Regions from separate parts of the Salinivibrio sp. MA607 genome, predicted to be linked through region 3. Evidence: predicted binding sites of a transcription regulator. Region 3 holds the regulator's gene; each other region holds the start of a gene.
What was found. The regulator CRP, encoded in region 3, controls carbon source genes, mostly activating them, when cyclic AMP is high. The targets are predictions, from matches to a motif close to TGTGANNNNNNTCACA.
Positions count from the first base shown of each region.

Region 1 (8,194 bases), on a different contig from region 3:
CTAATCGAGTCCAGTGAAGCGGGCATGATTTCGCAAGTCTCACGTGCCGTTCGTCGTGACAAATGGGTTGCCTTCCTCGGCTGGGCCCCGCACCCAATGAACAGCAATTTTGATATGAAATATCTATCTGGTGCCGATGAGTACTTCGGCCCGAACTATGGTGGTGCCACGGTTCATACCAACGTACGTAGCGGCTATGTCGAGCAGTGCGCAAACGTGGGTCAAATGCTCGAGAATCTTGAGTTTAGTCTCAAGATGGAAAACGAAATGATGGGCAAAATCCTCAACGACGGTGAGAAGCCACAAATGGCTGCACGTGAATGGCTACGCAACAACCCAAGTGTGTTGAACAAGTGGCTAGACGGTGTCACCACAGTTGATGGTAAAGACGCTGTTGAAGCGGTCACTGAATACCTAAAAAAGACTGAAGCGTAACTATAAAAGTGTAGAAGGAGAGGGCGGTGTTAACGCCGCCCCTAAGGTTTTATTGTGAATATTATTACAGATAACAAGATCCCACTCGGTCAATGGATGGAAAGCGGTGTTGATTGGTTGACCATGAATGCCGCCGGTTTTTTTGATGCGATTTCAATTGGGTTAGATACTAGCATCACACTATTGGTCGATATTTTTAAATGGATGCCAGCAGCTGGTCCGATTCTTATGACCGCGGCCCTTGCTTGGTACCTGCAACGTCGAATTTCTATCGTGATCTTTGTTGTGAGTGCGCTCTTGTTGATCCTCAACCTGGGCTACTGGCAAGAGATGCTGGAAACCTTTGTTCTGGTTTTTGCCGCGACAACGATTTCCGTATTAATTGGCATACCGCTGGGGATAATGGCGGCGCACCGGCCTTTGGTATACACCTTTATGCGGCCATTGCTCGATTTAATGCAAACTGTACCACCGTTTGTGTATCTCATCCCAACGCTGGTGTTGTTTGGTTTAGGGATTGTTCCGGGCCTTATTTCGACCATTATCTTTGCTATCGCATCGCCAATCCGCCTGACGTATCTAGGGATCACGCGGGTGCCTGAAGAATTGGTCGAGGCGGGACGTGCATTTGGTGCCACTCGTATGAAATTGTTGTTTAAAGTGGAATTGCCGGCGGCATTGCCAAGCATTATGACAGGTGTGACTCAGTGTATTATGTTGTCGCTGTCGATGGTGGTTATTGCTGCGCTGGTGGGGGCTGATGGCCTGGGTAAACCGGTTGTCCGTGCACTGAATACAGTGAACATTTCTCAAGGGTTTGAAGCGGGTCTTGCGATTGTATTGGTCGCCATCATTCTTGACCGCTTGTGTAAAGCACCCAACCAAGGCAACGAATAAGAGGTAACCATGGACGCAATCGCAATTAAAAATTTAGATGTCGTGTTTGGCGATAACGTACAGCCAGCACTTGATCTGTTGGATAAAGGCCTTTCTCGGTCAGAAATTATTGAACAAACTGGACAAGTTGTCGGTGTCGATAATGTATCGCTCAATGTTAAAGAAGGCGAAATCTGTGTGCTCATGGGCCTTTCAGGCTCAGGTAAATCGAGCTTACTCCGTGCAGTTAACGGCTTAAACCCTATTAGTCGTGGTAGCCTCGAAGTCCGCGACGGCGATCAAATGGTCGATATGGCGACTGTTGATTCGCAGACATTGCGTCACTTGCGCACCAGTCGTGCTTCTATGGTGTTCCAAAAATTTGCCTTGATGCCTTGGATGACGGTTGTCGACAATGTGGCGTTTGGCTTGGAAATGAAGGGGATCAGCAAAAAAGAGCGCCGCAAGCAAGCGCTTGAGAAATTGGAGCTCGTTGGTCTAGATGAGTGGGCTAACCAATATCCTCATGAACTGTCTGGTGGTATGCAGCAGCGTGTTGGTTTAGCAAGGGCCTTTGCCATGGACAGCGATATATTGCTGATGGATGAGCCTTTCTCTGCGCTTGACCCACTGATCCGAGCCCAGTTGCAAGATGAGCTGTTAGAAATACAGAAAAAACTCAATAAAACCATTCTGTTCGTCAGTCACGACTTGGATGAAGCGTTAAAGATTGGTAACAACATTGCGATTATGGAATCGGGCCAATTGATTCAGCATGGCAAGCCGGAAGACATTGTATTACGTCCAGAAACTGACTACGTCCGTGACTTTGTGGCTCATACTAACCCATTGAATGTCTTAAAAGGACGCTCAATGATGAAAACGGCTGATAACTTAACGCGCGTTGAGAATCGTTGGAAAATCTGTGATCGACGTGAAATCTGGGTCACGGCTGAGCAAGATGGCACTTTCTCTGCAACCGCAGGCGATCAACCATTGCGTGTGGTTGAGTGGGACAAAGACACGCTCGATTTCTCACAAGTTGGCGATAACACCATTGTTGTGGCCTCACCCGATATTGAGATGCGTGACGCGATTGAAATTCGCTATAACACCAATACGCCTGTATTGCTGGTAGAAAATGGTGAATTTCTCGGTACCTTGTCTGATCATGACTTCTATCATGCTTTATTGGGTAAATTTCAGAAAAAAGACACAGACCAAGCGGCATAACTCACCACGAGTCAGCCCCATGTCTAGCCATACAAAAGGCCTGCTCGAGAGCAGGCCTTTTCTGATCATTGCGAAGTTTGTTGATAACCGAATAAATACTACGGCATGATCACGGTATCAATCACGTGAATTACGCCGTTGGACGCCATGACATCGGGTTTCACCACAGTCGCGTTGTCCACTTTCACATCACCGTAAGAGACTTTGATCATCACATCGCTACCTTGCACCGTGGTTGCTGATGACATACCCATAACTTGCTCGGCTGTGACCTTACCGGGGACAACATGGTAAGTGAGGATATCGGTTAGTTTGTCTTTATTCTCTGGCTTCAGCAGTGTTTCTACGGTGCCATCTGGGAGCTTATCAAAGGCCGCATTGGTCGGCGCAAACACTGTAAATGGGCCATCACCTTTCAATGTATCAACCAGATTAGCGGCTTTTACTGCTGCGACCAACGTTGAAAAGTCATCATTTTTCATCGCAGTATCAACAATATCATGATCACCCTTGTGGTGAGCAGCGACCGCGGAGCCCATGCTTGCGAGGAACGTGGCAGTGACTGCAAATTTGGTCATTGTGTGTTTTAACATCATTGTTCTCCCTTTCATTTTTTACTCCCCACCATGACGGCGATGCAACATTGCAAACGCTTGGTGACTTCCTGGGAATGATTAATTGACTGCCTTGTAGAAAACGAAGAGAGAGATGAAGCCGATCACAGCGGCAAAAATATTCCTGGCCACGATTCCTTCTTTTACGCCTGATTACCTTGATATTCACGTGAAATTTTTCGAACAACTCATTCGCATAATTGTGATTGTCCGCACACTTTTATCGGCGTAATCTCGTGCTCGTTCCAACGCAATAACGCGAACATACTGTCGATTCTAGGGAGTATGCTTTGTGAGCAAGTTTCTGCGAAAAATAGCATTTTCAAAAAAATAGCCATTTTTCAAAATAGAGACAGTGAGGTGACAAAGCATCCGCGTTATTGGCGTTTAATAGCAGTCAACCCGATACGAAAGAGGAAATAACCATGAAAAAACTTGCAGCAATTTTCGCCCTGACGCTCGCTTCAACCTCTGTAATGGCTGGTGGTTTAAACCTCGATATCACCCCAGCTGAAGGCGGCGCTTGGGTAGCCGTTACCGAGCAAGGCCAAGCGGTTGAAGGTGCGAAAGTGACCAGCGAATCCGGTCTGGATGCGAAAGTCACTGACGAGTCTGGTCGTGTATTTATTCATGCACAAAACCAGAACAGCCGTTCAGTCAACTATGTCGCTAACACAGATCAAGGCCAGCACGCTGAAAAAGCAGCCTTTGTACGTGGCGACCATAGCTAAGCATTGTTCGTGAGCCATCGTGGACAAATCTTGTCCACGAGTCATTGAGCATAAAAAAGAGAGCATTACGCTCTCTTTTTTTATGCCTTTCGGTTAACCACAACCACGTTTTTAGAGCAACCACGTTTTCAGATCAACCATGCTTTTAGATCAAAAAGTGACTCGACTTGATGGGTTGGCGTAATGCCTGCTGGTGACGGTATGTTATCGCTATTAAGCCAGCATGTATCAATCCCTGCACGCATGCCACCCAGCACATCAGAATGTGGATTATCTCCAACCATTAAGATTTTGTCCTTGGGGGGATTACCCATTTTTTCAAAGGCATGTTCAAAGATCCGAGGGTCCGGCTTGGCGATGCCCACTTGCTCGGATATCACTAAGGTTGAAATCGCAGACTTCAACCCGGTTCTTTCCAGGCGGATATCTTGGAGAGCGGTAAATCCGTTAGTAATGATACCAATATGTGCATGTGGCTTGATCGCACTAATAAGATCGCGCGCGCCTGGCAATGGTTCGCAAATCTCAGCCATTGCATCTAAAAAACCCTGGTTCAATGTTGCAGGCGCCACGTTAAGACGCTCTCCCCAACGCGTAAAACGCTCGGTTTGTAGCGTATGAGCATCAATTTCACCATCTTGATATTGTACCCACAAAGGCTTGTTTAGCTCTGAGTATTCCGCAAACGCGTGATGGTCAAAATTGACATTGTAGCGCGAAAACATACGTTGTAGTCCCGCAAAGGCATCGAAGTGAAACAGGGTTTCATCCGCATCAAAAAGCACCCAAGGATATCGCATCGATTTAACTCTCTTAATGTAAAGTGAAAGAGTGTAACAGACCCAGAGGTTTGCTAGCGAGCCTCCACAAGCGACTCACCGTCCATGGTGATAAATAACGAAAACACAAAGTAATGTTGCTATTAAAGGGAGAGGTATAGCCCTGCCAAGGTGGCACTCATGAGGTTGGCTAAGGTTGCGGCAAGAATGGCGCGCATGCCTAATTTGGCGATATCACCGCGGCGCTCTGGGACAATGCCGCCCAAGCCACCCATTAACATTGCTATTGAGGTGAGGTTGGCAAAGCCACATAACGCAAACGTAACAATGGCTTGGCTATGGGGAGAGAGCGCCCCTTTTAGGTTCATAAAATCCGCAAACGCCACAAATTCATTCACAGCAATTTTCTTACCAATCAAGGTGCCTGCTGTCATCGCCTCTTGCCAGGGAATGCCAATCAGCCAAGCCACTGGTGCAAATAGGTAGCCGAATAGCCACTCAAGGCTTAGTTGCGGCAAGTTTAAAATAGGCCCCAGTTTCCCTAACCCACCATTAATCAGCGCAATCATACTGATCACGGCGAGTAAGCTGGCCCCCACGGCCATCGCAATTTGTAAGCCACTCAAGGCGCCCTGCGTGCCAGCATCAATCACATTCACTGGTTTATCTTGATCGTCTTCGAGCGCTTGGTGTTGAGCATGATTCATGGGGGATTCGGTCTGCGGTACCATTATCTTGGCCATCATTAACCCAGCAGGTGCCGACATAAACGCCGCTGCAATCAGGTATTTCATCTCTACCCCCAAGCCTGCGTAACCCACCATGGTGCCGCCGGCGACTGAGGCGAGCCCGCCTACCATAACAGCAAACAGCTCGGAGCGAGTCATGGTAGAAAGAAAAGGTTTCACAACCAACGGCGCTTCAACAGAGCCAACAAAAATATTGGCCGTGGCTGACATGGACTCAGTGCGAGAAGTGCCAAGTACGCGGCGCAATAAGCCACCAATGAGGCGAATGATCCAAGTCATGACCCCAATGTGGTAAAGCACAGCGATCAGTGCAGAGAAAAAAACGATGGTGGGAAGTACATTAAAAGCGAAAATAAAACCAAGTTTAAACTTAGCCAGATCACCAAACAGAAATTCAGCGCCAATATCGCCAAAACTAATAATCGCCGACACGGCTTCTGATGCGTTAGCTAGAATACGCTGACCAAGCGGAACAGAGATGATAAAGCCAGCAAAGACGATTTGTATCAGGAACGCACCTCCCACTGTGCGCCAATTAATCGCGGAGCGATTTTCTGAAAAGACAACCGCGATAAGGAAGAGGACACTAATCCCCAAAAGGCCAATGCCAAACTGCATGATGTTGCTCCGCAAACGTTAAACTTAGGATGGAAAACGATTGCGGCGGTATTGTACGCGATTTTAATAATGTGACAAGAGTCACTTTTTGTCCTCTTTGTGTTCATTTAATTGCACTTGTGTCTATATTGATAAAAGGTGTGTTGTAGCTCGTAAATGATGCGTGACATCTTGGTTATAAAAGGTGTCGAGACGGGTTCTTCCTATCAGCATTGTGAGTGAAGATTGCGTTGCATCAAAAGTGTTGATGGTGACTGTGTCTATTTTTCATGGGCATCTAGAATAAAACCCGGCTATGATTCGAATAGGCCAAGGATAGTGCTATTTCCTTAGCGACACGATTATTTATAGTTCTGAAATAAAGAGTTCAAATAACTCGCTGAGCGAGTAAGGACGCGGGATTCGGGCTGATTTTTTCTTAGTAGGTGGTCACAAAATGAACATTTGGTTAGGCCCCTAATTAAAAAATTTTCGAGATGTGTTAATGTAGCCGACTGTGTGGTGATGACTGATCTTTTATTGATGTTAAAGATGGCTTAAACATCAATAAATAATGAGCTCGCTACCAACACTCACAGGCTTCCGAATAAACGGACTAAGGAGTTAACTCGTGAGCGATAAAAGCCATGAAGATATGATGACACCAGACGGGAAGGTTAACCCGATCGATACTGACTATCAGGTCGGTCAGGATAACGTAGCGCTGAAACTCGGCCCGTTTGGTTTTGATATTCATAACCGAGTATTTATGATTTCCGGGCTGTCAATTTTGGCCTTCATTTTTGTCACCTTGGCATTTCAAAACCAAATCGGTCCTGTTTTTGGGGATTTGCGTGGATGGCTAACCTCAAATCTAGACTGGTTCTTCCTTTCTGCAGGTAATATTTTTGTTGTTGCTTGTCTAGTGCTGGTTGTGTCACCACTGGGTAAAGTTCGATTGGGTGGTACTGAGGCAAAACCGGATTACGGCTATCCTGGCTGGTTCGCGATGCTTTTTGCGGCCGGTATGGGCATTGGCTTGATGTTCTATGGCGTATCTGAACCATTGACGCACTTCCAAACCGCGTTAGGTGGAACGGCAACCGGTGCTGACGGTCTTCGCACTGACTGGGCGCCTTTGGGGGCGGCAGCCGGGGATACTGAAGCTGCTCGTCGCCTAGGTATGTCTGCGACTATTTTCCACTGGGGTTTACACCCATGGGCGATTTACGCGGTATTGGCTCTAGGCTTGGCACTGTTTGCGTATAACAAAGGCTTGCCTTTGACCATGCGTTCTGTGTTCTACCCACTGTTCGGTGAACGTGTTTGGGGTTGGACAGGGCACGTGATTGACATTCTCGCGATCATTGCGACCTTGTTTGGTCTTGCCACCTCGCTAGGCTTGGGGGCATCACAAGCATCCGCCGGTCTGCACTATCTGTTTGACACGCCCCTGGGTAATACCACCGAAGTCATGCTGGTGATGGGTATTACGGGCGCGGCGATCCTTTCGGTTGTTGCAGGGGTGGACAAAGGGGTCAAACGCCTGTCTGAAATCAACATGATTTTGGCACTGTTGCTGCTAATCTTTGTTATTGCCGTGGGTCCAACGATTGCCATCTTAACCGGCTTCTTTGGAAACCTAGGGGCATATCTACAAAATCTGCCTGCGCTGTCTATGCCATTTGGCCGTGAAGATGCGAACTTTACCCAAGGCTGGACTTCCTTCTATTGGGCATGGTGGATTTCTTGGTCCCCATTTGTGGGTATGTTTATTGCGCGTGTTTCACGCGGTCGTACTGTGCGTGAATTTATCACCTGTGTGCTTATCATCCCTTCAGCGGCCTGTGTGCTTTGGATGACCGCCTTTGGTGGCACGGCGATTGGTCAGTTCGTTAATGAAGGCTATACCGCTGTTGCTGATGCGGAGCTTTCACTCAAGCTGTTTGCGATGTTGGATGACTTGCCGTTGGCATCAATCACCTCGTTTATCGGGATTATCCTGGTTATGGTATTCTTTGTGACCTCGTCTGACTCGGGCTCATTGGTTATTGATACCATTTCAGCGGGCGGTAAAGTGAATGTGCCTGTACCACAGCGTGTTTTCTGGGCGTCTTTCGAGGGCTTGGTTGCGGTTGCGCTGATCCTTGGCGGTGGCTTGGTTGCCCTGCAAGCGATGG
Region 1 is NZ_MUFJ01000006.1:51,529-59,722, forward strand. It holds gene BZG81_RS04520 (choline ABC transporter substrate-binding protein) at 1-435, shown strand, start outside; gene choW (choline ABC transporter permease subunit) at 490-1,332, shown strand; gene choV (choline ABC transporter ATP-binding protein) at 1,342-2,544, shown strand; gene BZG81_RS04535 (fasciclin domain-containing protein) at 2,643-3,140, opposite strand; gene BZG81_RS04540 (hypothetical protein) at 3,584-3,889, shown strand; gene yjjG (pyrimidine 5'-nucleotidase) at 4,018-4,689, opposite strand; gene BZG81_RS04550 (NupC/NupG family nucleoside CNT transporter) at 4,812-6,035, opposite strand; gene BZG81_RS04555 (BCCT family transporter) at 6,670-8,194, shown strand, end outside.
Region 1: the regulator CRP is predicted to act here: its motif matches at 6,106-6,121, upstream of BZG81_RS04550 (NupC/NupG family nucleoside CNT transporter).

Region 2 (8,194 bases), on a different contig from region 3:
CGATAGACACGATTGGGTACTCTTCAGCCAGCTTAGCAAGATAGTGGTTAAACTCTTCTGAAGAGAAGGTTTTACCTTCACCTTTCATGTTGTAGATGCCTTGCTCTTTGTCATAGAACTCAGACGCTGCACAGTCCATTGCTAAAGTAATGTCTTTACCCAGCTCGTAGCCTGCTTGCTCAACCGCTTCTTTAATCGCAGCGAGTGCTGCTGCGTTTGACTCTAGATTAGGCGCAAAACCACCTTCGTCACCAACAGCAGTGCTTAGGCCTTTGGCTTTCAGTACTTTGGCAAGGTTGTGGAATACTTCTGCACCGATACGCAGCGCTTCTTTTAGCGTCTTAGCACCGACTGGCTGGATCATGAACTCTTGGATATCAACGTTGTTATCCGCGTGCTCACCACCATTCAGGATATTCATCATTGGCAGAGGCATAGAGAACTGACCCGCAGTACCGTTTAGCTCAGCGATATGCTCGAACAAAGGCATGCCTTTTGCCGCTGCCGCCGCTTTGGCGTTCGCCAAAGAAACCGCGAGGATAGCGTTAGCACCGAACTGAGATTTGTTCTCGGTACCGTCGAGATCGATCATCACTTGGTCGATATCCGCTTGCGCTTTAGCGTCTTTACCCAGCAATGCTTCTGCGATTGGGCCATTCACAGCTTCAATCGCTTTCAGTACGCCTTTACCCATGAAACGTGACTTATCACCGTCACGCAGTTCTAGTGCTTCGCGAGAACCCGTAGATGCACCAGAAGGAGCTGCTGCCATACCAACGAAACCACCTTCTAGGTGAACTTCCGCTTCAACGGTAGGGTTACCGCGTGAATCAATAATTTCACGACCTAGAACTTTAACGATCTTAGACATTGTGATTCCTCTCGTCTGTCATTGTTTTTAAAAATAAAGAGCGCCCGCCTTCTGGGCTACCGCTCGAATGTCGTTTATAGCTCACCGCGCTGTTTTTTGCCTGCCGCAGCAACAAATCCAGCAAACAGTGGATGGCCATCACGCGGCGTTGAAGTGAATTCCGGGTGGAACTGGCACGCCACGAACCAAGGATGTGCTGGGTTTTCAATGATCTCTACCAGCTTTTTATCGGCAGACAGACCAGAAACTGACAATCCTGCTTTTTCTAGCTTAGGGCGTAGCAGATTATTCACTTCATAACGGTGGCGATGGCGCTCATGGATTTGGGTATTGCCGTAGAGCTGATGCGCTTTCGAACCTTCAGCTAAGTGGCAAAGCTGCGCGCCTAGGCGCATGGTGCCACCAAGATCTGACGTCTCGCTACGCTCTTCTACTTTGCCTTCTTCATCGACCCACTCAGTGATCAGGCCAACGACAGAATAAGGGCTTGCTTGGCTAAACTCAGTCGAGTTAGCGCCTTCCATGCCGGCGACATTACGTGCGTATTCAATCAACGCCACCTGCATACCAAGACAAATACCCAGATACGGCACATTATTTTCACGTGCATATTGTGCCGCAAGGATCTTACCTTCAATGCCGCGGTCACCAAATCCACCAGGGACGAGAATCGCGTCCAAGTCCTTCAGCATTTCACTGCCGCGGGTTTCAAGATCTTGTGAATCCACGTACTTGATGTTGACGGTCAGGCGATTTTTCAACCCACCGTGTTTTAACGCTTCATTGACGGACTTGTACGCATCCGGCAATTCAATGTACTTACCGACCATACCAATGGTGACTTCACCCATTGGGTTGGCTTCTTCGTAGCTCACTTGCTCCCATTCAGACAAGTCAGCTTCTACGGCTTCAATGCCAAAGCGCTTGCACACCAAATCGTCCAACCCTTGCGAACGGATCAACGATGGGATCTTGTAAATAGAGTCGACGTCTTTCATGGTGATCACCGCTTTTTCCGCCACATTACAGAACAGCGCAATCTTAGCGCGTTCATTGGCAGGAATTGGGCGCTCACTACGGCATACCAGCACATCCGGCTGAATACCAATCGACAGAAGCTCTTTTACTGAGTGCTGGGTCGGCTTGGTTTTTACTTCGCCTGCCGCAGCCAAGTAAGGCACTAATGTCAGATGCATGAACATGGCATGTTCGCGGCCCACGTCTACCGTCAACTGACGAATCGCTTCCAAAAATGGTAATGATTCAATATCACCGACCGTTCCGCCGATCTCGACGATCACAATATCGTGACCTTCACCGCCTGCGACGATGCGATCTTTGATCGAGTTGGTAATATGTGGGATCACCTGAATCGTCGCCCCCAGGTAGTCTCCACGGCGCTCTTTGCGCAGTACATCCGCATAAACACGGCCAGAGGTAAAGTTATTACGCTTGGTCATTTTAGTGCGAATGAAGCGCTCATAGTGACCGAGATCAAGGTCGGTCTCTGCGCCGTCTTCCGTGACGAATACTTCTCCGTGCTGGGTAGGGCTCATTGTCCCTGGATCCACGTTAATATAAGGGTCGAGTTTCATGATGGTGACGTTAAGGCCACGCGCTTCAAGAATGGCTGCTAATGAGGCTGCAGCAATACCCTTACCGAGGGAGGATACAACACCGCCCGTAACAAAAATGTAGTTCGTCGTCATGCTAAACCTGAGAGTTGGATTTAGAGGAAATAAATGAAGTTCTGGACGGGATATTATGATACCAGACCCCACTGACTCCCACAATGTGAAAGCTACCACACACCCTGGTGTTTTTAATTGTCACAAATCAATTATGCCAATTACAGGATATTGCCTTACTCGTCTTTTTTAACCGCTTGCCACGCCGATTCTAGTTCATCCAGCTGACATTGTTGAATATTTTTTCCATTATCACGTAATTGATTTTCAACGCCACGAAAGCGACGTTCAAATTTCTGATTGGCTGCGCGCAACGCCTGCTCAGCATCCGTGCCTAGGTGGCGCGCGACATTGACGACAGCAAACAAAAGATCGCCAACTTCGTCTTCCACACGGCTTGCGTCAACCGGTGTCTGTGCCAATTCATGTTCGACCTCTTCCAGCTCTTCTCGCACCTTCTCGATAACCGGCGCCACGGTTGGCCAATCAAACCCTGCCCTTGCACATCGTTTTTGTAGCTTGTGGGCGCGAGTTAACGCGGGCAACCCCTGAGTCACGCCATCTAATAGACTGCAGGATTGGGTTGAGGGCATTTTCTCTGCGCGCTCTTGCGCCTTAATACCTTCCCAATCAGGCGAGCTTAATGGCTTCCCGTCCGCATCTTTAGGACCGAATACGTGAGGGTGACGACGCGTGAGCTTATCGCACACTGCACTGACGACATCGTCAAAATCAAATCGATGTTGTTCGCGCCCTAATTGACTGTAGAACACAATTTGAAAAAGAAGGTCGCCCAACTCGTCTTTTAGGTCCGACCAGTTTTCACGCTCGATGGCGTCAGCCACTTCGTACGCCTCTTCTAAAGTATGAGGCACGATAGAGGCAAAGGTTTGTGCCTTGTCCCAGTCACAACCATGATTAGGGTCGCGTAAGGTCGCCATGATCGTCAGTAAGTTGTCAATTGACGCCATAAGAAGGTTCCTTCATGAAAAAAACGCCCTGTCGAAACAGGGCGAATGTATTAGCGGAGGCGTTTCGCTTCGACCACGTCTTTCACTTGTTCAAGCCGGTTTACAACGCGGCTTAAGGTATCTAAATTAGAGATTTCGAGATCAAAGTCCATGATCGACATTTGCTTTTTATAATCAACTCGGCTTTGCATCCCGGCTACCCGTGCTTTCTCATTGCTTAGCACGTTATTGATATCTTTGACCAGCCCGGTTCGTTCATTTGCCGAAAGCCGAATGCGTACATGGTACTGACCAATATGGCCTTTCCCCCACACCGTGGCGATAATCCGCTCCGGTGCATGATGGCTAAGCTCATTGAGCTGTTCGCAATCTGCACGATGGACCGAAATACCACGCCCTTGGGTAACAAATCCTTTAATGTCATCACCCGGCAACGGCTGGCAGCAGCGCGCGAGATGCGTCATCAGGTTATCAACACCTTCGACAACCACGGCATCGCGGTGCGCTTTGCCGGTGCTCGGTTTTTGTTCGCTTTGCTGCAGTTTTTCTAACAACTGCTGCTCTTCTTCTTCCAGGCTCGGTTTATTAATCAGGCCATTAATATGGTTCACTACCTGATTAATGCGCAAATCACCACTGCCCACGCCGGCATAAAGCTCGTCCAGCGTGTTAACGTTAAAGCGTTTTAGCGCCAAATTGGCATCTTTACTGATGCCGCCAATTTTTTGTAGCTCGGTATCCAAGATTTCTTTACCGGCAGCAATGTTCTTGTCTTTGTCTTGCTTGCGGAACCAAGCATTTATTTTGGCGCGCGCACGACTTGAGTTAACAAATCCATGGCTGGGATTGAGCCAATCTCGCGACGGGTTAGGCTCTTTTTGCGTGATGATTTCAACCTGGTCGCCCATTTGTAGGTGATAGGTGAACGGAACAATTCGCCCTTCTACTTTGGCACCAATGCAACGATGACCCACTTCTGAATGGATGTGGTAGGCAAAATCAAGTGGCGTTGCCCCTATAGGTAAGTCGACGACATCGCCGCGCGGGGTGAACGCATACACCCGATCGTCGAACACTTGGCTACGCAACTCATCAAGCATTTCGCCAGAATCAGACATTTCTTCTTGCCATGCCAATAGCTTACGCAGCCAGGTGATTTTTTCATCGTAGCCACTGCGGCCACTGGCTGAGCCTTCTTTATATTTCCAATGGGCCGCTACACCTAGCTCTGCATCATCGTGCATTTGTTTGGTGCGAATTTGAATCTCAACGGGCTTGCCTTCCGGCCCCAACACCACAGTGTGAATTGACTGATAACCGTTCGGCTTGGGGTTGGCGACATAATCATCAAATTCTTTGGGTAGATGACGGAACTGGGTATGGACGGCACCTAATGCGGCGTAACAATCCTGAAGTTGATCCGCAATGATGCGCACAGCGCGCACATCAAACAACTCATCAAACTCCAGATTTTTCTTCTGCATTTTGCGCCAGATACTATAAATATGCTTCGGGCGTCCATATACCTGTGCATTAATATGCGACGCTTCCATTTCCTGCTGGAGCCCTTCGACAAAGGCACTGATATAGTTTTCACGGTCAATGCGTCGCTCGGCCAGCTGCTTGGCGATTTGTTTATAGGTTTGCGCATGTTGGTAACGGAACGCGTAATCTTCAAGCTCCCACTTTAGCTGACCAATTCCCAATCGGTTAGCCAAAGGCGCATAAATGTTAGCGCTCTCTTTCGCTGCTTGCTGACGCACAGACTCTGGCGCATCTTTCACTTCACGTAAATGGCAAATACGCTCGGCGAGTTTAATCACCACGCAACGAAAGTCTTCCACCATAGAGAGCAACATACGGCGCACATTATCAACTTGCGAGGACGTGGCCTCATCGTCGGCTTGAGTATTTAAATGCCGAATCGCAGCGGTCTGCTGCACACCGCGAATCAGGTTGACTATCGACATCGAATAGTCGTCCGCCAGTGTCTCCAGGGTGACCAGTTCGGCGTCGACCATCGGAAATAATAGCGCGGCCAGCAAGGTGTCGGCATCCATGCTTAATGTCACGAGGATTTCGATCATCTCTCGGCCTCGCCACAAAGGCTGGCTGAGTGCTGATTCATCGTCACTCAATGCTCGACAATATTGGTAGCCGTCTAACAAGGCTTGTGTCGTCGATGCGTCTTGCCCGAGTCGCTTAACCCAGGTGTTAAGCTCAAATGTTTCATCTTCGTGTAGGTGGGCTTCTCGTACCGCAACCATAACTGTTCCTATCCTTAACTCTCTCACTGACAAGAGAGGCATGTCGATAACGACAAGCCACTAAACGCTTATGCCCGCTTGTTCGTCACCGGCTTAAACAAGGCCATCGATTCCATGTGTCCTGTTTGTGGAAACATATCCAGCATCCCTAATTTGACAAGTGCATAACCATTATCAAGCAGCACGCGGGCATCGCGCGCCAGGGTGGCAGGATTACAGGACACATAAACAATATGTGAAGCCCTCGATTGTGCCACAAAGTCTATAACACCCGCAGCCCCTGCGCGTGCCGGATCGAGTAAGATTTTGGTAAAATCGAAATGGGTCCACTCTCCCTCTAACGCGTCGCTATTTAAATCAGCTTGATAAAAACCGGTGTTATCACAACCATTTATCTTCGCATTATCTGCCGCCTGATTCACCATGGCTTGCACGCCTTCCACCCCGACAACGTGCCCAACCAGTTTGGCAGCGGGGACACTAAAGTTACCCAATCCACAAAAGAGATCCAAGACACGATCTTCTTTCTCTAGCGCTAGCCAATCCAGTGCCTGTGACACCATATCCTGATTGACCGTCGGGTTGACCTGAATAAAGTCATTCGGTTGAAACGCAAGGCGACATCCCGCCACTTGGTAATCTGGCGCGGCGCCGATAAGACGTTCAGGTGCGCCATCGCCTTGATGAAGATAAAAGGTGCAGCCTTGAGTTTCTGCCCAGTGGCACAATGCTTGACGGTCATCACTGTGCAATACCTTGGTGGTACGCAACGACACTACCGTGGTGTTGTCAGCCTCAATCAGATCAAGATGACCCAAAATACGTCGACCACGCAGGCCATCCAAACACGGACGCAAGTGCGCAAGCAAAGTATTCAATGACTCACTCAGGACCGGACAATGGCTAACATTGATAATCGCACTGCGTTGGCGAGCACGAAACCCCATTGCCAATGCCCCCTTTTTATCAACCTGAAGACTGATGCGTGCACGACGCCGATATTGCCATGGCCTATCTGTAATAGGTGCCGAGAGTGTTGCCTCTTCCCCAGCAAATTTTTGCATCAGCTCATTCAACGTTTGCTGTTTATGCGTAACCTGCCCTTCATGGCTTAGATGCTGCAAGCTGCAACCACCGCACTGCTGATAAACCGGGCACCCTGGCTCAACACGTTGTGTGGCGTGGCTATCGAGTTTAATTAATTGGCCGCGCGCATATTGCCGTTTTTGTTCGGTCAGCTGTACCAAGGCTTGCTCTTCCGGCAAGGTACCTGGGACAAACACCGGTTTTTTATCCAAAAAGCCAACGCCATCGCCATGATGGTCTAAGCGTTTAATGGTTATCAGCTGATGCTTTTGCTCAACCTTTTTATTTTTTTCGGGCTTAAAAAAGCGCGCCATGTCGTATTCCAGTGTTTAAAGCTTGTTGCCAAGCCAGTCAAGAGATCCTGCCAGTGGGAGTTGTGATAGTTCGCTGACTATTTTGTGATTGAATCATGTACACTGGCGCTAATTGTCGTGATTATTTTCCCATAGTTTATCTAGCATGACCAAATATGGCCTCCGCACTCGTGTTTCTGTACTCACTATTGCACCGACACTCATCGTTGGGCTATTACTCAGTGCATTTTTCACCAGCACCCGCTATCAAGACCTTGAGCAGCAACTCACGGTAACCGGTTCTGCGATTATAGAACCGCTCGCCATTGCCAGCGAAGTGGGATTGAAAAATGACAGTCGTGAAAACGTGCGCCGGCTCATCGGCTTTGCTCACCGCCAGCATTCTCAGTTTGTGAGAAGTATTGCCGTGTTCGATCGTCGTAACGAGCTGTTTGTGACCTCGAACTACCACCGCAATTTAGCCATGCTCTCCGTCGATAGTGGCCAACCTATTCCCACACAATTACAGGTTAGCCAACAGCAAGATACCTTGATTTTGCGTGCACCGATTTTAGAAATTGGACGCTTTACCCCCGGGCTCAATGTCGAGCGCCCTTTGGGGTATATCGCGATGGAGTTGGACCTTAGCTCAGTACGGTTGAAACAGTACCAGGAAATGATCACAGCGCTGGTTATGGTCGCGCTGGGCGGGATTCTCTCCTGCTTTTTCGCTTACCGTTTAATTGCCGATGTGACTCATCCAATCGGCAACATGGTGACCTTGGTCGATAGAATTCGACGAGGCCATCTTGACGTGCGGATTGAAGGTGAGCTGCTCGGCGAGCTGGATACCTTAAAAAATGGCATCAATGCAATGGCAATCTCATTGTCCGAATACCATTTGGAAATGCAACAAAGTATTGATCAGGCGACCAGTGATCTACGCGAAACCTTAGAGCAGCTCGAGATCCAAAACGTTGAGTTAGACATTGCCAAGAAAAACGCGCAAGAAGCGGCA
Region 2 is NZ_MUFJ01000009.1:53,310-61,503, forward strand. It holds gene eno (phosphopyruvate hydratase) at 1-871, opposite strand, end outside; gene BZG81_RS06285 (CTP synthase) at 946-2,580, opposite strand; gene mazG (nucleoside triphosphate pyrophosphohydrolase) at 2,736-3,530, opposite strand; gene relA (GTP diphosphokinase) at 3,581-5,797, opposite strand; gene rlmD (23S rRNA (uracil(1939)-C(5))-methyltransferase RlmD) at 5,866-7,197, opposite strand; gene barA (two-component sensor histidine kinase BarA) at 7,343-8,194, shown strand, end outside.
Region 2: the regulator CRP is predicted to act here: its motif matches at 2,665-2,680, upstream of BZG81_RS06285 (CTP synthase).

Region 3 (8,194 bases):
ATGGCTCCCTCGCACATCGTTATCTCCCCTGGCCCTTGTACCCCGGATGAAGCGGGGATTTCCTTAGCGGTGATTGCACACTTTGCCGGGAAAATTCCAATTTTAGGGGTCTGTCTTGGCTATCAGGCGCTGGCACAAGTATTTGGCGCGAACGTCGTGAGAGCTCGTACGGTAATGCATGGCAAAACGTCCCAAGTTACCCACCAAGGAGAAGGGGTCTTCGCTGGCCTGCCTAGCCCTGTCACTGTCACGCGTTATCATTCTTTATTAGTTGAACCTCAAAGCCTACCTCACTGTTTGGCCGTCACAGCGACCGCTATCGATAACGATGGCAGTGAGATTATAATGGCGCTCAAACATCGGCAGCTGGCGATTGAGGGGGTGCAATTTCATCCGGAAAGTATTCTGACGGAGCAGGGCCATGCCTTGTTAGCCAATTTTCTTCAACAATCTTAGGTAGCGGGGCGGGCAGGTTAATATGTTCGTCTTTTGACGCTCTATCTGTGGCGGCCTCTATCGTACAGTCTTTACCGTATGTCTTCCTTTCTTGAGTCTTTTTTTTCAGCAATGGTTGCAAAAAATAGCGATCTTTATCACTAATTTTACATTTCGCTGTTTTTAATCACTTTGTCAACGGCTGCAACCTTATGCAACTGTCGGTCTTTAGTCCGTTAATCTTGCCTTCTTAGCATCATAGCCTTACTCACTTTCATCTTCTCTTTGCTCACAGTTTATGCATAACTATCTCTTTAAACTGCATGAGCTTTGTTACCATGCTGAAAACAAAACATAATCTGCTATTGCTGCGGTTAAAATAATGTAAATACTATGCCTCATAGATAAAACATAGAAGGATTGAGTGATGACAATGGAGCACAAAGTAGAACGTAAACTCTTCGATGAAGTCATGGTGCCATGTTACAACCCAATGCCGATGATTCCTGATCACGGTAAAGGGTCGCGCATTTGGGACCAAGAAGGCCGAGAGTATATCGATTTTGCCGGTGGTATCGCGGTGAGCTGTTTAGGCCATTGTCATCCGGTCATGGTTGATGCGTTAACCGAGCAAGCCCAGAAACTGTGGCATTTGAGTAATGTCATGACCAATGCGCCCGCGTTGCGTCTGGCTAAACGCCTCACCGAACTCTCATTTGCCGACCGCGTGTTTTACGCTAACTCGGGCGCTGAAGCGAACGAAGCGGCCCTGAAACTGGCACGTCGTTGGGCAAAAGAAGAACATGGTGAGCATAAAAGTGAAATCATTGCCTTTACCAAAGGCTTCCATGGTCGCACCTTCTTTACTGTCACCGTAGGTGGTCAGCCCGCGTATTCCGATGGCTTTGGGCCCAAACCCGGCGATGTAACACACCTTCCTTACAATGACATTGCCGCATTGGCCGATCATATTTCGGACCGAACCTGTGCGGTGATGATGGAGCCTTTACAAGGTGAAGGTGGGATTGTGCCGCCAGAGCCAGGTTTTCTCCAAGCCGTGCGTGAACTGTGTGATAAACACAATGCGCTTTTAGTGTTTGATGAAGTGCAAACGGGGAACGGGCGCACCGGTACTTTTTATGCTTATCAAGAGTCTGGGGTCGAGCCCGATATTTTAGCCACCGCAAAATCACTCGGTGGCGGGATCCCAATTGGTGCCATGTTAACGACCGACGCCTTGGCTGCGCATATGAAGCCGGGGGTTCATGGCTCTACTTATGGCGGTAATCCACTGGCCTGTGCGGTGGCAGAAGCGGTGGTTAATGAAGTGACCAAACCCGACGTGCTTGCCGGTGTCATAGAGCGTGAGCAATGGTTCCGTGACGGGTTAGAAGCGATCAATGATAAATATGGCATCTTCAGTGAAGTGCGTGGCAAAGGCTTGTTACTCGGTGCGGCACTGAACCAAAACTGGGAAGGCCGAGCACGCGATATCTTGGTTGCGGCAGGCGAAGAAGGCTTATTGGTTCTCGTTGCCGGGCCTAATGTGGTGCGTTTTACTCCCTCACTGGTCATTACCAAAGCGGATATTGAAGAAGGAATGGCACGCCTAGAACGTGCGATTGCCAAGGTCGTCGCAGGATAGCGACCTGACTCACTCGGAGGGATTTGAGATGTTAGTTATTCGGCCGATCCGTGCATCAGATTTTGATGCACTGATGTTGTGTGCGGAAGCGTCCGGGCATGGATTTACCTCCTTGCCGGTCGATGCCGATTTGCTACAGGGGCGGATTAATAATTCGCTTGAGAGTTTTGCCAAACAGGTGACAGAGCCGGGGCCAGAGGGATATCTGATGGTCGCCGAAGATTTAGAAACCGGTGAAATCGCAGGGACCACGGGCATCGAAGCCGCCATTGGCCTTGATAACCCGTTTTACAGTTACCATCTGACCAAGGTGGTACATTCATCACGCAAACTGAACGTGCACAACATTGTTGAAGTGTTGACCTTTGGCAACAACTACACGGGGGCGACAGAAATCTGCACCCTGTTTATGCGTCCAGAGTTTCGTGGCGGGTTAAACGGTAAGTTATTGTCTAAATGCCGCTTCCTAATGCTGGCGCAATTTCCAGAGCGCTTCGCTGACGTGGTGTTTGCCGAAATGCGCGGTGTGTCGGATGACGAGGGCAACTCGCCATTTTGGCAGTGGCTAAAAGACAACTTTTTTAACATTGACTTTACCTTGGCGGATTATCTCACCGGGATTGGTGCCAAAGGGTTTATTGCCGACTTAATGCCTAAATTGCCGATTTATGTGAGCCTACTGAGTGAGGAAGCTCGTGCAGTTATCGGTCAAGTGCACCCGAATACCCGTCCAGCATTACGCTTGTTGGAAAAAGAGGGCTTTTCTTGCCGTGGTTATGTCGACATCTTTGATGCGGGCCCAACGGTAGAATGCTTACGCCCCAATATTGAGTCTGTACGTCACTCTTTCACCGCCTCAGCGCGCGTAAGAGAGCACAGTAGCGCGCAGGATTATTTAATATCGAATACCGATTTTGCTGGCTTCCGTGCCACCGCGGCGAAAGCTGCGATCGATCACGAAACCAATCAAGTTGTGATTAGCCCAGCGGTTGCCGATGCATTGAATGTAAAAAACGGCGATCAACTGCGTTTGATTGCCATGGGGGGATAAAATGACAAAGCAATCAGCAGGCCATTTGATTCATGGCGAGTGGGTGAAAGGCGAGGGCGAGATCATGACCTCGCAAAACCCCTTTGATAGTCAATGTATTTGGCAAGGTGCAGAAGCGAGTCGTTCGCAAGTGGAGCAAGCGGTCAGCGCCGCACGCGACGCGTTTTTGCGTTGGCGCAATACCGATTTTTCTGAGCGCCAAGCGCTGGTGGAGCGCTTTGCCGAGATAGTGAAAGCCAATACCGATGAACTGGCTCGGGTCATTGCCGAAGAAACGGGCAAACCCTTGTGGGAAACCAAAACCGAAGTCGGGGCCATGGTAGGCAAAGTGGCGATCTCCTTGCGCGCGTACCACGAAAGAACAGGCTCACGTGAAAAAGACGTCAATGGCACCCAAGCGGTATTACGCCATCGTCCACTTGGCGTTATGGCGGTATTCGGGCCTTACAATTTCCCTGGGCATCTACCTAATGGCCACATTGTTCCAGCTTTATTGGCGGGCAACAGCGTAGTATTTAAACCCTCTGAGCTGACGCCAAAAGTCGCAGAGAAGACCTTGGGCTATTGGCTCGAAGCGGGATTACCGCAAGGACTGATCAGCCTGGTACAAGGTGGGCGCAATACCGGCGAGGCGCTGGCCCAAGCGCGCGGTATTGACGGTTTATTGTTTACCGGTAGCGCCAATACGGGGCATATTCTTCATCGTCAGTTTGCTGGCCAGCCCGATAAAATGCTGGCGCTGGAAATGGGGGGCAATAACCCCTTGGTGGTGAGTGATCAGTTCGGTGATTTAGACGCCACGGTATACACCATTATTCAATCGGCCTACCTCAGTGCCGGTCAGCGGTGTACGTGTGCACGCCGCCTGCTGCTGCCTGAGGGAGAAGTGGGTGACAAGATCTTGACTCGCCTAGCACAATGGACCAAAACCGTGCGAGTGGGTGGCCAGTTTGATGATCCCGCGCCTTTCATGGGCGCCCAAATTTCAATGGCTGCCGCCGAGGGGATTTTGGCCACACAACAGAAATTGATCGATCTGGGAGCTACCCCCGTCATAGAGTGCGAGCATTTACACGATGCGGTGATTTCTCCAGGGATTTTAGATGTGAGTGGCATTCAAGCGTTACCCGACGAAGAGTATTTCGGTCCGCTACTACAAGTGCAGCGCTATCAGGATATGGCTGATGCGATCACGAAGGCGAATGATACCCGCTATGGTTTGTCGGCAGGCCTTATCAGTGAAGACGAGGGCGAATGGCAATACTTCCTCGATCATATTCGCGCAGGGATTGTGAATCGTAATCGTCAGTTGACAGGGGCAAGCGGTGATGCGCCATTTGGCGGGCCAGGTGCGTCGGGTAATTTACGTCCAAGCGCTTACTATGCCGCCGATTATTGCGCTTATCCCATGGCATCAATGGAAGGGGAGCAGGTGGTACTGCCTGAGACGTTCGCCCCCGGTATTCCGACTCAACAAGATTAAGGAGACCAATATGGACAGTGGCCAAGCGTTATTCGATAAATTATGGCAAGACTATATTAACCGTCTTTGCCCATCGGCACATCAGGTACATGCCTTGCTCGAAGAAGGGCAGCCTTTAATCAATGATCATATTGCCTTGCGGACATTTGGTTTGCCCAAGGTTGGGCTTGAGGTCTTGGCGCGCCCCTTCCTGGCGCTAGGCTATCAGCAAAAAGGGGACTATACCTTTGAAGCGAAAAAGCTCAATGCCTGCCATTTCGAGCACCCCGATCCTTTGATGCCGAAAGTGTTTATCAGTGAATTGATGGTCGAGCAATGCTCGCCTGCGCTGCAAGCCATTGTTCATAAGCTGGTGGCACAAGTCGATGCGTCGTCACTAACAGGGAGCGATTTTCTTCATCAGGGGCGGCTTTGGGACATCGATAGCGCCACCTATCAAGCGCTTGCTGAGGAGAGTGAATACGCGTCCTGGGTAGCCGCGCACGGTTATGGCGCGAATCATTTCACAGTGAGTGTCAATCAGTTAAAGGCTCATGATCATTGCCAATCGGTTAATCAAAAGCTGCGAGACAATGGCTTTGCAATTAACGAAGCGGGTGGGGAAGTAAAAGGGGACGCATCCGTTTATCTGGAGCAATCCTCCACCATGGCTGACCGTGTCCCTGTTGTTTTCTCTGATGGCACGCAAACCATTCCAGGTGGGTTTTATGAGTTTGCTAAGCGTTATGTGTTGCCCAACGGTGAGTTGTACCAGGGGTTTGTTGCCGCTTCAGCGGATAAAATTTTTGAGAGCACGCACTAACAAATAGTGGATATAACGAGGCCTAAACGGTTAAGGAAGAGTTCGCTCTTCCTTTTTTTTTGTTTTAAAAAGAAAAACCGACGCCAGGGCGTCGGTTGGGAATACAGAGAGCGCTGTGATTAGCGGGTACCGTATACCACGATGGTTTTACCATGGGCTGAAATAAGGTTTTGCTCTTCCAGCATTTTAAGAATACGCCCCACGGTTTCACGCGAGCAGCCAACGATTTGGCCAATTTCTTGACGTGTGATCTTAATTTGCATGCCATCAGGGTGCGTCATGGCATCGGGTTGCTTCGCTAAATTCAACAAGGTTTGCGCAATACGGCCCGTGACGTCCAGGAAGGCAAGATCCCCCACTTTTTGGCTGGTCACTTGCAAACGGCGCGCCATTTGTGAGGACAAACGCATCAATATATCGGGGTTAACCTGGATCAGTTGGCGGAACTTTTTGAATGAGATTTCTGCCACTTCACAAGGAGACTTAGCCCGAACCCAAGCGGTACGCTCCTGATCATCTTCGAAAAGGCCTAGCTCACCGATGAAATCACCTTGGTTAAGATAAGACAGGATCATTTCCTTGCCTTCTTCATCTTTGATTAGAACGGCGACAGACCCTTTCACGATGTAATACAAGGTCTCCGCTTTTTCGCCTGCATGAATCAGCGTGCTTTTAGACGGATACTTGTGGATGTGACAATGTGAAAGGAACCACTCGAGTGTAGGGTCTGTTTGAGGTTTTCCTGGAACCATATAACTTATTTCCTCTGCATGTGTTGCCCGGCAACAACGTCCTATCTTTGTCTGAGGGGTAACCCACCAGATCTATGCACAGAATACGAAGTCTGGGCGCGGGCTACAAGCTCACTGTATGTTAACAAGAGTGTATCTTTTTTTGTTAGCAATTTCTTGATTTTGATCTAGGCCAACCGCCTAAAAAACTGGCAAAAACGTGGCTAAGATCACGGCTTGAGAAGTAATACACGATAGATGCGCTACGCCCTAGCCAATCTTGCCTTTTTCGATTAGCTGCTGAATCAATGGACGGATGATAAGTTCCATCGCAAAGCCCATCTTACCGCCTGGCACGACGAGTGTATTATGCCGTGACATAAAAGACCCCGTGATCATTTGCAGCAGATAAGGAAAGTCGACGTTTTTCATCCCTCGAAAGCGGATCACCACAAAGCTCTCATCCAACGAAGGAATGCCTTTGGCGTTCAGTGGGTTGGAGGTATCGACCGTCGGCACCCGTTGAAAGTTAATGTGAGTGCGTGAGAATTGCGGCGTAATATAATGCAAATAATCGTCCATCGACCGCACAATCGAGTCGGTGACCGCTTCGCGTGAGTGGCCCCTATCGCGGGTATCGCGGACAAACTTCTGAATCCACTCAAGGTTGACGATCGGGACCATACCAATCAATAGGTCGACATGTTGAGCGACATTGACCTCACCATCAACCACACCGCCGTGCAAGCCTTCGTAAAATAGTACGTTGGTATTGTCGGGTAAATCCTGCCATGGTGTGAAGGTCCCTGGCATTTGATTGTAGGGCACCGCTTCGTCAAAGGTATGCAAGTAGCGGCGATATTTGCCTGTGCCGAGTTCACCGTACTCACGGAAAAACTGCTCTAATCGCGGAAAATCATTGGCGGTGGGGCCAAAGTAACTAATGTGCCGTCCTTGCTCACGTGCTTTACGGATCTCGACGTCCATTTCCGGTCGCGTAAAGCGATGGAAACTGTCCCCTTCTAGCCACGCCGCTTTGATGTTCATCATCTGGAACATCTTACGGAATGCTTCGGATGTGGTGGTGGTCCCTGCTCCTGAAGAGCCGGTGACCGCGATGATTGGATGTTTAGCCGACATGACGCGCCCTGTCATTCAGTCTGAATGTGTATCGCTGTTTATTGCGTACAGCGATGCTAAGATCTGAGTGCTTCTTTACGACGAATATCCACTGTCTCGTGCAACTCAGAATACACAATCACGGCGTCGCCGGATTGCAGTTGTTGGCGAACATCCGCCACTTTTTGTGCAAAGCTGACTTCCTGCTCACCATAATCGGTTCCTTCCCGTAACACAAAGTGCTCGATTAAACGAGTCAGTGTTTCCTCAGGGACCGATTGCCAAGGAACCATCATACTACATCACCTTTTGTTGATTTATGGCTGAGACGTTAGGGTGCTTGATGCTGATATTGTGAATCAGCTCGCATTTTACCCAATCATTCAACACAATGCAGTAGATCAATGTGCGTCGGTCTTTTTTGCTTTGCGTGGCGTCCTTTTTTAACGGGACGAGCAAAGGCGTGAGGCTAACCAGTGAGGCACCGACTGCTCCAGCCAGAACTGTGGCTGGCGCCAACTGCCGGTAACAAAACCAACATGCCCACCATGTTCGCTCAGTTGATAGTCAATATTCGCGGGCAGAGGCGAGGTTGGGATCACTGCGTCGGTCATAAAGGGATCGTCTTTCGCATGGATAATCGCAAGTGGGACCGTAATAGCGTCAAGGACAGATAAACCACTACAGCTTTGATAGTAGTGTTGAGCATCGTCAAAGCCATGCAGCGGTGCGGTGACCGTTTGATCAAACTCGAACAGAGTTTTAATCTTTGGCCGCTCCCCAGCATGCCACCGACCCACTTTTTGGTGTCGGGTAAGTTTTTCCGATAAGGTTTGTCGCATCGACCGTAGCAAATACGCTTGATAAACACGGGAAAACCCTTGTTGAATACGGGTCGAGCACGCCGCTAAATCGAGCGGGGGAGAAA
Region 3 is NZ_MUFJ01000001.1:209,888-218,081, forward strand. It holds gene BZG81_RS01045 (anthranilate synthase component II) at 1-456, shown strand, start outside; gene BZG81_RS01050 (aspartate aminotransferase family protein) at 863-2,080, shown strand; gene astA (arginine N-succinyltransferase) at 2,109-3,131, shown strand; gene astD (succinylglutamate-semialdehyde dehydrogenase) at 3,133-4,614, shown strand; gene BZG81_RS01065 (DUF1338 domain-containing protein) at 4,625-5,416, shown strand; gene crp (cAMP-activated global transcriptional regulator CRP) at 5,536-6,168, opposite strand; gene BZG81_RS01075 (phosphoribulokinase) at 6,418-7,287, opposite strand; gene BZG81_RS01080 (YheU family protein) at 7,344-7,562, opposite strand; gene BZG81_RS01085 (hydrolase) at 7,710-8,194, opposite strand, start outside.